One region of the Moritella yayanosii genome, then DNA from elsewhere that is predicted to be linked to it. Evidence: riboswitches for the same ligand, from Rfam matches in the RefSeq annotation. Region 1 holds a riboswitch; the other holds the start of a gene.
What was found. Region 1 has a riboswitch for thiamine pyrophosphate ahead of thiD (bifunctional hydroxymethylpyrimidine kinase/phosphomethylpyrimidine kinase). Riboswitches for the same ligand answer to the same signal wherever they lie in the genome.

Region 1 (8,056 bases):
GTGCACGTAAGAACTCAGTCAATGCTAAAACTGTATCGGTTGCTGTCATACCTGCTGGTGGTTTACCGGTCAGTTCAACACCAATGATCTCTGGTAGACGCATGTATGACGCACGGCCTAACATCACGCTTTCGGCTTCGAGCCCACCGACACCAATGGCAATCACCCCCAAGGCATCAACCATCGGCGTATGGCTGTCTGTACCCACTAAGGTATCAGGAAACGCCACACCGTGCAGGGATTGGATCACCGGTGACATACGCTCTAAATTAATCTGATGCAGAATACCGTTACCTGGCGGGATCACATCGATATTCTTAAAGGCTGTTTTCGTCCAGTTAATAAAATGGAAACGGTCATCGTTACGGCGATCTTCAATGACACGGTTTTTTTCAAACGCATCGGGGTCGAAACCTGCATATTCAACCGCCAATGAATGGTCCACAATCAATTGGGTTGGTACCACAGGATTAACCTTGGATGGATCGCCACCTTTCGCCGCAATCGCATCGCGTAAACCGGCTAAATCAACTAATGCGGTTTGGCCTAAAATATCATGACAAACAACCCGCGCAGGAAACCAAGGAAAATCAAGATCGCGCTTACGTTCAATAAGCTGTTTTAAAGACGCTTCTAATACATTAGGGTCGCAGCGACGGACTAAGTTTTCCGCAAATACGCGTGATGTATACGGCAAAGTTGCATACGCACCCGCTTTAATGTCATCAACCGCTGCACGGGTATCAAAATAATCCAGTTCACTGCCAGGTAAAGGTTTACGATAGTTAGTATTCATAGTCTATTATCTCTCTGAAATTGGTGTTACAACTCTTGGCTCTGCACCAATATAATCGGCACTTGGGCGAATAATACGGTTGTTACTCCGCTGTTCCATCACGTGCGCAGCCCAACCGGTTAAACGTGAGCAAACAAAAATAGGGGTAAATAATTTAGTTGGAATACCCATAAAATGATAAGCAGAGGCGTGGAAAAAATCCGCGTTACAAAACAGTTTCTTGCTATCCCACATAAACTCTTCACACGCCACCGAGATATCGTATAACGCGGTATCACCGTGTTCGTGAGCCAGTTTTTCTGACCATTTTTTAATGATCACATTACGCGGATCGGAAGTACGGTAGATAGCATGACCAAAGCCCATGATTTTTTCTTTACGTTCAAGCATACCTGCCATCTGCGTTTTCGCGTCTGCAGGTGAAGTAAACGTCAGGATCATATCCATCGCTGCTTCGTTTGCACCACCGTGCAGAGGCCCACGTAAGGTACCAATAGCCGCAGTTACACATGAGAACATATCTGATAAGGTTGACGCACACACACGCGCAGTAAAGGTTGAAGCATTAAATTCATGTTCGGAATAAAGGATCAGGGATACATCCATCACCCGACGATGTTGTTTTGACGGTGTTTGACCACGCAATAATTTAAGGAAGTGACCAGCTAGCGATGCTTCATCAGTCGTACAGTCAATTTCCACACCATCATGAGCATAACGATACCAGTAACACATGATTGCAGGGAACGCAGCCAGTAGACGATTCGCCGCTTTGTTTTGCGCTGAAAAATCCGTTTCAGGTTCAATGTTACCTAAAAAAGAACAGCCGGTACGCATGACATCCATTGGATGCGTGTCTGCTGGGATATGCTGTAACACTTCTTTTAACGATTGCGGTAAATCACGCAGGGTATGCAATTCAGCTTTGTATGTTTCAAGCTGGTCAAGTGTCGGTAATTCACCGTTAAACAATAAATAAGCGACTTCTTCAAACGTTGAATTTTCGGCAAGATCAGCAATATCATAACCGCAATACGTTAAGCCGCTGCCTGATTTACCCACCGTACATAATTTTGTTTCACCTGCACTTTGACCACGTAAACCGGCACCTGATAGTTTTTTATCTGTCATAATTATTCCCTTAATTAATTTCAATCTGTTAATAGCAAATCGATACCCAAGTTACTTCCATATGCATCCTAAAACCTATAATCCTGAACATCCTGCTTGCTATTATTCATCCAATTTATTGAATCTTTGTTTCACATTACTTTAATCATAGCGGTTATTTATTCTTGCCTTCCGAGAACAATACATCCAGTTTTTGCTCGTAATCGTGATAACCGAGATAATCGTATAAATCCATACGCGTTTGCATATTATCAACCACGGCTTTTTGGTCGCCATCGCTCAATAAGGTTTTATAAACTAATTCAGCGGCTTTATTCATCGCGCGGAATGCAGATAATGGGTACAGCACCATGGCACAACCCCACTCTCCAAGTTGCTGTTTATTCCATAGTTCGGTTTGCCCAAACTCCGTAATATTTGCCAAAATAGGCACATCTAACGCTGCCGAGAATGCACGGTAATGGGCTTCTGTTTTCACCGCTTCAGCAAAAATACCGTCAGCACCCGCGTCAACATAGGCTTGTGCTCTGGCTATCGCAGCTTCCAAACCCTCTTGTGCGAATGAATCGGTACGCGCCATAATGAAAAAGTCAGCATCAGTACGCGCATCAACAGCAGCGCGAATACGATCAACCATCTCTGCTGTCGACACAATTTCTTTATTGGGACGATGACCACAACGCTTTTGTGCGACTTGGTCTTCTAAATGCACCGCTGCGGCGCCGGCTTTTTCCATATCGCGAATGGTTTTAGCGATGTTAAAAGCCCCGCCCCAACCGGTATCGATATCAACCAGTAAAGGTAAGCTCGATGCGGCGGTAATACGCTGCACATCAGCGATCACATCATTCAATGACGTCATGCCTAAATCCGGTAAACCGTAAGACGCATTCGCCACACCGCCACCAGATAAATAGATCGCCTGATGGCCTAATTGTTCAGCCATCATCGCGCAATAGGCATTAATCGTACCGACAACTTGTAAGGGTTTATTATTAGCCAGGGCTAAACGGAATTTAGCGCCGGGGGATAAACGTTGAGACGATGATTCTGTAGACATATTATTGCTCTCCTTGAACGGGTGTAGTGCCCGTCTTTAATTCTGCGGCTAGTTGACGTGCAATTTTAGTTTCAATGTTTTTACGTGACGCGGCGATATGACGACGCATCAGCATTTCGGCTAATTCTCCATCTCGATCACTGATGGCTTCGATAATCTGGGCGTGTTCTGAAAAAGCGCGGCTGGCTCTGGGGCTATGCATACCAAACTGACAGCGGTACATACGCACTAAATGATAGAGCTGACCACATATTAATTGAATGAGTTGGGCATTATGACTGCCCAAGATGACTTTATAATGAAAATCTAAATCACCTTCTTCTTGATAATAAGCAACGCCATCTTTTAGTGCTTGTGACGTCGCGTGTTGATTAAGCATGGCCTTCATGTCGACAATTTCAGCATCACTCATGTTCTCTGCCGCTTGCCTGCATGCCATGCCTTCTAACGCTTCGCGCACAAAATACAGGTCGAGTAATCCTTGCGTTGTGCATTGCACCACCCGTGAGCCAACATTGGCTTTACGTTCAATTAAATGACATTTCTCTAATCGGTTTAATGCTTCGCGAAGGGTAGAACGGCTGACTTGATATTGCTTTGCGAGTTCTGGCTCACTGATCTTACTGCCAGCAAGGATCTCACCTTCAACAATGGCACGCTGCATTTGTTCAAAGACTTTATCGGCTGTAGTCACAGCGACTATTTTTGTTGGATCATCTAAAGGCATAAGATTGTCGACAATGTTTAAGTTTCACTTAATACTATTTAATTTTTACAACTTGTCAACATTTACGCAACCAAACTCTCTATTTAGAATGGTAATTAAAGCTAGTCTATACTGAACATTGAGACGCGCTTTTCACACCTCAGCTACCTGCTATACGGATACATTTTACGATAACAAACAGATACACGATATCGGACAGGACTGTTCTAACTGAGGACTAATAAGGATTAATACAGTACTGACAACACTGATTATACGGTCGGACAAGATAACGTCCAAAATGGGGTTTTGATGTACACAAACCAGTGTTTGGTATCAGTACATCGTTAATTGGCCTTTTCTTTATATACGATAAATCAATCGCCTAACGTTATTCTAATATAAGTAACTGGCTATTGCGCTTTTAGCAAAACTTGTTACTATTGCCACTTATATAGTCGGGGGGCCTAATAAGCTGAGATCGCACATTAATTGCGAGACCCGTTGAACCTGATTCAGTTAACACTGACGTAGGGAACTATCCATCTCGCTTCTCAAGATTTGACCTCCTACGTCTCTCAATCTTTGGCTTGATAAAGTTCCTATACGTCTGTACTAGGGATATTTATGCTAAAGGTTACACCCACTGACGTTTTATCAAAACACAGTATCTCAAAAAATGACACATCAACACCAGCTTCATTAAAACAAAAACCATCAATACCTATCGTATTAACGATCGCAGGTTCTGATAGTGGTGGAGGTGCAGGTATTCAAGCTGATATCAAAGCCATATCGGCAACCGGTAGCTACGCTTGTTCTGTCATAACAGCTATTACCGCGCAGAATACCCTTGGCGTATCCGCTATTTTCCCCATTCCACTGGAACATGTCGAAAAGCAACTTGATGCCGTCTTTAGCGATTTAAACATCGTTGCCGTTAAAGTTGGGATGCTGGCAGACTGCGATATTATCAAAGTCGTTGCCGCTAAAATAAAACAATACAAGCCCGCCTTTTTAGTCGTTGATCCGGTTATGGTCGCCACCAGCGGCGATTTATTGCTAAAAGAATCTGCGATCAGCACGCTTAAATCAGAACTGCTACCATTAGCCGACTTGATCACCCCGAACCTGCCTGAAGGCGCGGCTTTAATTGGTTCAGACGTTCCGACCAATGAAGATGCGATGGGTGACATGATCTGCGAATTACGTCAGCTTAATGTCAATGCGGTATTATTAAAAGGCGGTCATTTAGAACAAGATGAAAACAGTAATGACCTGCTCATCTTCCAAGACCATTTTCAGCAGTTAACCGCAAAACGTATTCATACCCACAATACTCATGGCACTGGCTGCACCCTGTCTTCTGCCATCGCATCCTATTTAGCTCAAGGCCATGATCTACTACAAGCCGTTAAATTGGGTAAGCAATACATCTCCAATGCCATTGCCCATGCGGATGAATTAGATATTGGTAGCGGCCATGGTCCAGTAAATCACTTCTTTGCTGGCCATGCCGATGTCTAGCTCATCACAGGTAATGTTAGTACCTGAAAATAGCAAAAATAGCCTTGCCGTAAACATGACCATTACCAACGGTTATTTACGTTATAACGACAGTATTGACCCCGTATTAAGCAACCTTAATATGGTTATGCCGGCTCGGCAGTGGACCTGTATTTTAGGTCGTAGCGGCTGTGGTAAAACCTCGATGCTACGTTATCTTGCGGGCTTATTAGATCAGCAAGTGACGTGGTCAGGTGCACTGTCAATTAGCGCTAATAATCGAGAACTACCTGATTTAAGTAATCAAATTGCTTACATGGCCCAGCAAGACTTGCTACTGCCTTGGTTATCCGTGCTCGATAATGTCACGTTAAGCAGTAAATTCGGTGCCAAGACATCTAAGGCAGGCAAAGATAAAGCGCTGACCCTGCTCGCTAAAGTTGGTCTTGCTGATAACGCCCATCATTTTCCGCAACAACTGTCTGGCGGTATGCGTCAACGAGCGGCATTGGCGAGAACATTAATGCAAGACAAACCTGTGGTATTAATGGATGAACCCTTTTCTGCTTTGGACGCCGTCACCCGTTATCGATTACAAGATCTCGCCTGTGAATTGCTAAAGAATAAAACCGTGGTGTTAATTACCCACGAACCGCAAGAAGCGATCCGCCTCGCCGATCAAATTTATATTATGCAAGGCAATCCTGCTGCCGCAGAACGTTTGCAAGTACCATCAACAGCGACACCCCGCCCATTCGATGCTGAATGTGCACAGTTACAGCAACAAATCATGACTTGTTTAGCACAGGAATATGGCACTGAACATGAATAACATCGTTAATTCAAACCTTAACCATCAGCAAAATAGCCACGGCAAGCAGCAACAAGTCCCGATTAGCCCGGTACTGCGCATGATCATTAGTGCACTGGTTATCATCGGATTATGGCAAAGTATTGTGGTAATTTTTGACATGCCTTCTTTCATTCTTCCCGCGCCACTCGCTGTTTTTGAACGTTTAATCGAGCGTCATGACGTCTTGTTAAAACACACATTCGTCACCGCGCAAGAAATTGTATTTGGCTTGTTACTCGGTTTATTTATGGGGCTATTTTTTGCGCTGCAGATGCTGTTGTTTAAACCCATTAAGCATTGGTTATTACCTATATTAATTGCCAGTCAAGCGATCCCAGTATTCGCCATTGCACCAGTATTGATGCTGTGGCTGGGTTATGGCATGGCATCCAAGATTGTCATGGCCGCCTTAATTATCTTCTTCCCCGTCACGACCTGTTGTTATGACGGTTTACGTAATACCCCAACCGGTTATTTAGATCTGGCTAAAACCATGGGCGCGACTAAATGGCAGCTGTTACGCCATATTCAACTGCCTGCGTCACTGCCGACATTAGCATCGGGTATCCGTGTTGCTGTCGTTATTGCACCGATTGGCGCCGTAGCAGGTGAATGGGTCGGTTCGAGTGCTGGCTTGGGTTATCTCATGCTCCAGGCTAATGCACGCATGATGATTGATGAAATGTTTGCCGCATTGCTGATCCTATCCGCCCTGTCAGTCTTGCTTTATTTTGTCACTGACAAAGCATTGAAAAAACTCATTCCTTGGGAAAAATAATCAAGCAGCTGTGACTAACACAGTGTTTATTAAAAATAACGAATGCACTCATATTAAATACAACAATATAAATATAAAAAGGACATTTAATGAAAAACAACACTTTACTCAAGGCTGCGGCATTTACCGCGGCTATATTGTCGGCAAATGTACAGGCAGAAACAAAGACCCTAACCCTGATGTTAGATTGGTTTGTTAATCCGAACCACGGCCCTATTATTATTGCTAAAGAGCGCGGCTACTTTGCAGAGCAAGGCATCAATGTCGTGATCCAAGAACCCTCAGATCCAAGCATGCCACCAAAACTTGTCGCCGCGAACAAAATTGATCTGGCGATCACCTATCAACCTAATTTAACCATTGATGTCGCGGCTGGCTTACCGCTTATCCGTTCTGCAACCTTGATCGCAACACCCCTTAATACCTTAATGGTGCTCGACAACAACAAAATTAACGACATGTCTGATTTTAAAGGTAAAAAAATTGGTATCGCCATTGCGGGTAATGAAGAAGCAACAATCGGCACTATGTTAAAGACTGGCGGCGTTAATTATGATGACGTACAAATAATTAATGTTGGTTGGGCGCTATCATCATCACTTGCATCAGGTAAAGTGGATGCAATCTGGGGTGGCTTACGTAACTTTGAAATCCATCAACTGGAACTTGAAGGCTTTAAAGCCAAAGCATTCTTCCCAGAAGAACACGGTGTACCAGCTTATGACGAATTAATATTTGTCGCTAACGCCAATACCTATGACAAAACCGCTATCCAAGCCTTTAATAAAGCCTTGGAGAAGGCAACAATCTACATAGTTAATCACCCACAAGCATCGTGGAAAGAGTTTGTTGCTTATGCACCTGACACATTAAATAACGAGTTAAATAAACGCGCTTGGAACGATACCCTTACTCGTTTCGCGCTGCGTCCTTCAGCGGTTGATTTAAAACGTTATGACGATTATGCCGCATTCATGTATTCGCAAAAGATCATCAAAACATTACCCAAAGCACAAGATTATGTGCCGACGCTGTAATTCGCCATTGTTGTAGACAATCATCGAGAAAATTATGAATCATCAAGATCTAATCAATGCCTGTCGTGAAGATTGGCAGGCGTATACTCAACATACGTTTGTACAACAATTAGCACAAGGAACATTAGCACAGCCGAGTTACTTACATTACCTTAAGCAAGATTTCTTATTTCTAAAACAATATGCCCG
Region 2 (8,056 bases), 2.4 Mb from region 1:
GTTTCAAACCGGCTGTTTTTATCGCCTCAAAATCGGCAAACAGCATATCTTCTTGGCCTAAATGCACACCATAGGCCCCGTGATCAATGGCTAATTGCCAATAATCATTGATAAATAGACGTGCTTGATATTGACGGCCTAATGCCACGGCCGCTTTAATATCATCAACCACTTCGGCTGGGGTTTTATCTTTAATGCGTAATTGCAGGGTCTTCACCCCTTGCTGCAATACTTTTTCTAACCATGCCACTGTATCCACCACCGGATACAGTCCGAGTCGGTTCGTATCACAAGGCGCAAAATCATAAGCCAATTGCATTTGCGGTGCTAAGCCAAGCTGATCGCCCAATACTGTGTTCGGTAATACAACCTCTGGGAAATCACGGCGATCGGTAGGCCATGCGTCTGCGGTTTGATTTAAGTAAGCTCTGGCTACCACCAATGCATCATCAATAGGATAATCTTGGGCGATCACGGTTGCCAATGCCGAAGAAAAAATACCCTTGTGTTCATCTTTGCTTCGTGGCGTTAATGTCGCGCTTGGTGACGATAATAAGATTTCACGTTGTCCGTCAATATAAACATCGAGGGCGATAGATTGCTGCTTATCATCATGATAGCTGTTAACCGTAATCGCTTTCGCACAAACACCTTTGACACCGACACTCAGTAGTGTGTTAATCGCTTGTTTCGTCGCACTAAATAACTTCGCAGCGTCAGACCCGCCTTGCTCTTGCGGTAGGATCAATACATCCACGATCGGTAATAAGCGTATTTTAATCGTATTAATCAGCACTGAGTCTGCCGATTCAGCCTTTGCCATATCCGATAATGAAATGGATAACGGCTCATAGATAACACTGAGTTCTGGATGTAGTTGCTTATAAGCTTGTAAAAAATCAGCTAATATCGCCACATGCGAGGTTGTCGCTATCACCCCTATTTTAATGGCAGATGCCACAGGTGCAGCAGTCAATATCGCTAACTCAGCAGCAAAATCCGCATCGGATAACAGTGGCGTCGATACATGATAACCACTCCCACCCAACGCATTAATGGTATTAATATCGGCTTGAGTCGCAGCATTATCGCGAGCAGCAAGGCTCGCGATAGTCCAAATAATGGCTTGAGTCATTAAGTTATTATTCCACGTTCACAGGTGTAGATTCAGACACTCGACCATTTACCGCATCATGTGTAGGTGAGAGGTATAATTCAGCACCGTGCTTTTTAAATTCTTCCGACATCAGCTGCATCCCCGCTTCGGCATCAATTACAACCACTTCGTCAAGTAATTGAATACTGATTTTTTCTTGCTCGGCAGTGTAATCGCGGACATCTTGTGAGATCTTCATTGAGCAGAATTTTGGTCCACACATAGAACAGAAATGCGCAACTTTGCCGGATTCTTGGGGGATATTTTCATCGTGATAAGCGCGTGCAGTATCAGGGTCTAATGCCAGATTAAATTGATCATTCCAACGGAATTCAAAACGCGCTTTCGACATGGCATTGTCACGGATTTGAGCACCCGGGAAACCTTTCGCTAAATCAGCCGCATGCGCAGCGATCTTATAGGTGATCATGCCTTGCTTAACGTCTTCTTTATTCGGCAAACCTAAATGTTCTTTGGGTGTCACATAACACAACATGGCACAACCGTACCAGCCGATTTGTGCGGCACCAATGCCCGAAGTAAAATGGTCGTAACCAGGAGCAATATCAGTCGTCAATGGACCTAAAGTATAGAAAGGTGCTTCATGACAAATATCGAGTTGCTTTTCAACATTCACTTTAATCATGTGCATTGGGATATGACCAGGACCTTCGATAATAACTTGTACGTCTTGCTCCCACGCCACTTTCGTTAACTCACCTAAGGTTGCTAATTCGGCAAATTGAGCTTCATCATTGGCATCAGCCGCACAACCTGGACGCATGCCATCACCTAACGACAGAGATACATCGTAGGCTTTACAAATCGCGCAGATCTCTTCGAAATGATCATAAGCAAAGTTTTCTTTATGATGCGTCAAACACCATTTAGCCATGATCGAACCACCACGCGACACGATCCCGGTAAGGCGTTTTGCCGTCATTGGTATATAACGCAATAATACACCTGCATGAATAGTGAAGTAATCAACGCCCTGCTCTGCTTGTTCGATCAAGGTATCGCGGAATACTTCCCAAGTAAGATCCTCAGCGATCCCATTTACCTTCTCTAACGCCTGATAGATCGGCACAGTACCGATTGGCACCGGTGAATTACGCAGGATCCACTCACGGGTTTCATGAATATTACGGCCTGTGGATAAGTCCATTACCGTGTCAGCACCCCAGCGTGTCGCCCACACTAGCTTCTCGACTTCTTCTTCAATCGACGATGTGACCGACGAATTACCAATATTGGCGTTTACTTTCACAAGAAAGTTACGACCGATGATCATCGGCTCAGATTCGGGATGATTGATGTTGGCAGGGATGATCGCACGACCACGCGCCACTTCATCACGAACAAATTCAGGTGTGATCTTTTCCGGAATACTGGCGCCAAAATCATTACCTGCATGTTGTTTTAATAACAGCTCATTATGGATCAACTCTCGGCCCATGTTTTCACGGATCGCGATGTATTCCATTTCCGGCGTGATGATGCCTTTGCGGGCATAATGCATCTGGGTAACGTTTTGACCGTCAATAGCTTTGATTGGTTTTGGTAGATGTTCAAAGCGGATATGGTCAATACCGTCATCGGCAAGACGCTGTTGAGCAAAGTGCGACGTCACGATTTCGAGTTCTTCAATGTCGTTACGCTCAGCGACCCACCCCTGTCTTAACTTCGGTAAACCTTGGTGAACGTTTATTTCAATCGCGGGATCGGTGTAGGCACCCGATGTATCGTAGATTGGAATCGATTCATTTTGCTCATAAATCGGATCGTCTTTACTGCCTGCCACTAACGTCTCATCAAGATTGATCTTGCGCATCGCCACTCGAATATCGTCACGGCTACCGGTCAGATGAAATTTTTCTGAATTAGGAAATGGTTCGCAACTGAGATTGTTAATAAATTCTTGAGCGTTTTCACGGTTTTCACGACGTGTAGGTTTTTTGGTATTATTGCTTTGATTTATATTGGTAGTAGACATAGCATTCATTCCTTTCTAATAAGATGATTGCTTGTCGTTGAGTATGTGTGGAAAGTAGTGATACAGATATGGTGATTGTTTATGTTATCAAAGCCGCCTTAAAATCCCTCTGGCAAACCTCGAATCGCACTCACATTATTGTATTAATCACTCTTGTTTCCTTACGCAGGTATTAGCCTGATCAGGTTCCACGGATCCCATATTTAAATGGTCTCAGCCCTAAAGCACTCCGACAAGATGCACGAGTATAGACTAAAATGTGAAGCGGAAACAAGAGTAACCGTGATTAATCCTCTCTTTCTACAGGTTCTGTACACATCATGTCTGACAACGAAGGTCGATCTGCAGAGCCATTAATACTAATAGTACATTGTCGATGATAGTCAGTAAAGTAACTAATAAGCATTTTCAACAGGCATAAAAAAATCCCCAGGACTATCGAAATAGTATTGGGGATTTATGTTAGCTGTAAAAGACTACAACTTTATCTACTCAATAAAAAGGCAAAGTATCAGTGGGCCTGTGACTCTTCCTTTTTACTTTAATTGCATTCAGCAAATCAATTAAAGGTTATTTAGTAGGTTTGCTAAGTTCTGTTCAGCTTCATCAGTGGTAATTTCTTGCATTACTTCTTCTACTTTACCAGCACGTTTTTTTGCACGTTCTTGGTGATAAGAGAAGCCTGTACCTGCAGGAATTAAACGACCAACGATAACGTTCTCTTTCAGACCACGAAGGTCATCAATCTTACCATGAACAGCAGCGTCGGTTAGAACACGTGTTGTTTCTTGGAACGATGCAGCTGAGATAAATGATTCAGTTGCAAGAGATGCTTTGGTAATACCCATAAGTATGTGCTGATACACGGCTGGTTGCTTGCCTTCGGCTATTAACTGACGGTTAGCAATTTTCAGACGTGACACTTCAGCTAACTCACCTTCTAGGAAATGACTATCTCCAGCAGAGATTACGTTAGCTTTACGTAGCATTTGACGAACGATAGTTTCAATGTGCTTATCGTTAATCTTTACACCCTGTAAACGGTATACTTCTTGAACTTCGTTCGCGATATAGTTCGCAACATGGCTAATACCACGTAGACGTAAGATATCGTGTGCTGATTCAGGACCATCGGCGATAACTTCACCTTTAGTAACCTTCTCACCTTCGAACACGTTCAAGTGACGCCATTTATGGATCATCTCTTCGTAAGCTTCAGCACCATCAGTCGGTGTGATCACTAGACGACGTTTACCTTTAGTTTCTTTACCGAAACTAATAGTACCTGAGATTTCCGCTAAGATAGCTGCATCTTTTGGCTGACGTGCTTCGAACAGATCCGCTACGCGTGGTAGACCACCCGTAATATCACGTGTTTTAGAGCTTTCTTGAGGAATACGTGCTAACGCTTCACCAATAGTCACTAATGCGCCATCTTCTAAGTTAACGATTGCATTTGAAGGTAAGAAGTATTGTGCCACAACTTCAGTACCAGGAATGAATAAATCATTACCTGCTGCATCAACAAGCTTAACCATAGGACGTAAATCTTTACCAGCGGCAACACGTGCTGCAGGATCCAGAATTACCGTGCTAGATAAACCAGTTAGATCATCAGTTTGCTTAGTAACCGTAATACTCTCAATTAAGTCAACAAACTTAATTTGACCAGCCACCTCGGTGATGATTGGGTGAGTATGCGGGTCCCAGTTAGCAATAATGTCACCAGATACAACAGCTGCGCCGTCTTTATATTCAACAACAGAACCGTAAGGTAATTTATGGCTTTCTTTAGTACGACCATTTTCATCAATAATCGTAATGACTGATGAACGTGACGTAATAACCAGTTTGCCTTCTACATTCTCAACGTATTTCTCGTTGTGGAATTTAATCGTACCCGTGTTTTTAACTTGGATATTATTTTCTGCAGAGGCTCTCGATGCCGCACCACCAATGTGGAATGTACGCATCGTTAACTGTGTACCAGGTTCACCAATTGATTGCGCTGCCACAACACCAATAGCTTCACCTTGACTAACCATAACACCACGTGCTAAATCACGACCGTAACAAGCTGCACAAACACCGAAGTCATTGTCACAAGTAATTACAGAGCGTACTTTCATTTGATCAACTGAGTGCTCTTCTAAGAAATCACAAAGTTTTTCGTCAAGTAATGTATTGCGTGGCAATATTACTTCACCAGTACTTGGATTCACAACATCTTCAGCAACAACACGACCAAGAACACGATCGCGTAGCGGTTCAACAACATCACCACCTTCAATATGAGGCGTAATGATGAGGCCATTTTCAGTACCACAATCAATCTCGTTAATCACAAGATCTTGTGCAACGTCAACAAGACGACGAGTTAGGTAACCCGAGTTTGCTGTTTTAAGTGCTGTATCGGCTAGACCTTTACGTGCACCATGCGTTGAGATGAAGTACTGAAGTACGTTTAGACCTTCACGGAAGTTGGCAGTAATTGGTGTTTCAATGATCGAACCATCTGGTTTCGCCATCAGACCACGCATACCCGCTAACTGACGAATCTGAGCAGCACTACCACGAGCACCAGAGTCGGCCATCATGTAAATACTGTTGAATGATTTCTGTGTCTCAACATCACCTAAAGAGTTCACTTTAGTTTCTGTCGACAAGTTATCCATCATTGCTTTTGAGATGTGCTCATTGGCACGCGCCCAAATATCAATCACTTTATTGTAACGCTCACCCGCAGTAACAAGACCAGACTGGAATTGTTCTTGGATTTGAGTTACTTCAACTTCAGCCGCTTCAATTAGCGTTTTCTTCTCATCCGGAATAACCATGTCATCGATACCCACTGATGCACCAGAAAGCGCAGCATAATGGAAACCGGTGTACATTATTTGGTCAGCGAAAACAACAGTGTCTTTCGGACCTAATAGACGGTAACAGTCATTCAGTAGCTTACCAATCTGCTTTTTACCTAACGCTTCGTTAGATACTTTCAGGAACCAGTTAGCTGGATTCGCTGCAAGTTTAGCTTCTTCTTCAGCAGATAAAGTTTTAATCGGATCAATTAATGCATATGGTAGACCCTTAGGGGCTACTAAAGAAAGAATCGCACGACCAACGGTGGTGTTTTTCAGTTCAGTGCGAACTGTAAATTCACCCGTTTCTTCATCTTTAATATGTTCAGTAATACGTACTTTAACACGTGCATGTAGTTCAACCAGGTGGCTACGATAAAGCTTTTCAGCTTCTTCAGGGCTACCTAGTACCATGCCTTCACCCTTAGCGCCAACGCCAGAACGAGTCATGTAGTAAAGACCTAATACAACGTCTTGAGAAGGTACGATAACCGGTTCACCATTCGCAGGTGACAGAATGTTATTCGTAGACATCATCAGTGTACGCGCTTCCAATTGAGCTTCAATTGTTAACGGTACGTGTACAGCCATCTGATCGCCATCGAAATCGGCGTTGTATGCAGAACATACTAATGGGTGTAACTGAATCGCTTTACCTTCAATTAGCACAGGTTCGAATGCTTGAATACCAAGTCTGTGCAGTGTTGGGGCACGGTTAAGCATGACTGGATGTTCGCGGATCACGCCGTCTAGGATATCCCAAACTTCAGGGCCTTCACGTTCAACCATTTTCTTAGCGGCTTTAATCGTTGTTGCAAAACCAAGTGATTCTAATTTACCGTAAATGAATGGTTTGAATAACTCAAGTGCCATTTTCTTAGGTAAACCACATTGGTGTAAGCGTAACGTTGGACCTACTGTAATTACAGAACGACCAGAGTAATCTACACGTTTACCGAGTAGATTCTGACGGAAACGACCTTGTTTACCCTTGATCATATCAGCAAGCGATTTAAGAGGTCGTTTGTTAGAACCTGTGATCGCACGGCCACGACGACCATTATCTAATAGCGCATCAACAGATTCTTGTAACATACGTTTTTCGTTACGTACGATAATATCTGGAGCAGCTAAGTCTAATAGACGTTTTAGACGGTTGTTACGGTTGATCACTCGACGGTAAAGATCATTCAGATCAGAAGTCGCAAAACGACCACCATCTAGTGGTACTAAAGGACGAAGATCTGGCGGTAATACCGGCAGTACGTTCATGATCATCCACTCGGGTTTGTTACCAGAGATAGAAAATGCTTCCATTAATTTAAGACGTTTAGTGATCTTCTTACGTTTAGTTTCAGAGTTTGTAGTCTCTAATTCTTCACGCATTTCTTCAATGTCTTGGGTTAGGTTTAGATCTTGTAACAAAGAAAGTACAGCTTCTGCACCCATCTTCGCATCAAATTCATCACCCCATTCTTCTAGGTTGTCAAGATACTGCTCTTCAGTCAGCATCATCCCACGCTCTAGCGAAGTCATACCAGGTTCGATAACAACATATGATTCGAAGTAAAGAATACGTTCGATATCACGCAGTGTCATGTCTAATAATAGACCGATGCGAGACGGTAATGATTTCAAGAACCAAATGTGTGCAACAGGAGACGCTAATTCGATGTGGCCCATACGGTCACGACGAACTTTAGTCTGCGTTACTTCTACGCCACATTTTTCACAGATAACACCACGGTGCTTCAGACGCTTATACTTTCCGCAAAGACATTCGTAATCTTTTACTGGGCCGAAAATACGCGCACAGAATAAACCGTCACGTTCTGGTTTGAAGGTACGGTAATTGATGGTTTCTGGCTTTTTAACTTCACCAAAAGACCAAGAACGGATCTGCTCAGGTGATGCTAGACCAATCTTGATACCATCGAACTCTTCGGTCTTACCTTGCTGTTTTAGAAACTTTAATAAGTCTTTCACGTTTTTCTCCACTGGGAGTGAAAACTACGCAGCCTCAACTCACTAAATGAGTCGAGG

Region 2: another riboswitch for thiamine pyrophosphate. It lies ahead of thiC (phosphomethylpyrimidine synthase ThiC); the one in region 1 lies ahead of thiD (bifunctional hydroxymethylpyrimidine kinase/phosphomethylpyrimidine kinase).

The regions. Positions count from the first base shown of each region.
Region 1 covers NZ_LS483250.1:373,731-381,786, reverse strand. Annotated here, with positions in the region: gene acnD (Fe/S-dependent 2-methylisocitrate dehydratase AcnD) at 1-796, opposite strand, end outside; gene prpC (bifunctional 2-methylcitrate synthase/citrate synthase) at 803-1,927, opposite strand; gene prpB (methylisocitrate lyase) at 2,082-2,987, opposite strand; gene MORIYA_RS01715 (GntR family transcriptional regulator) at 2,989-3,714, opposite strand; TPP riboswitch at 4,143-4,247, shown strand; gene thiD (bifunctional hydroxymethylpyrimidine kinase/phosphomethylpyrimidine kinase) at 4,321-5,220, shown strand; gene MORIYA_RS01705 (ABC transporter ATP-binding protein) at 5,213-6,031, shown strand; gene MORIYA_RS01700 (ABC transporter permease) at 6,024-6,830, shown strand; gene MORIYA_RS01695 (ABC transporter substrate-binding protein) at 6,920-7,867, shown strand; gene tenA (thiaminase II) at 7,902-8,056, shown strand, end outside.
Region 2 covers NZ_LS483250.1:2,777,112-2,785,167, forward strand. Annotated here, with positions in the region: gene thiE (thiamine phosphate synthase) at 1-1,135, opposite strand, end outside; gene thiC (phosphomethylpyrimidine synthase ThiC) at 1,143-3,161, opposite strand; TPP riboswitch at 3,293-3,394, opposite strand; gene rpoC (DNA-directed RNA polymerase subunit beta') at 3,716-7,999, opposite strand.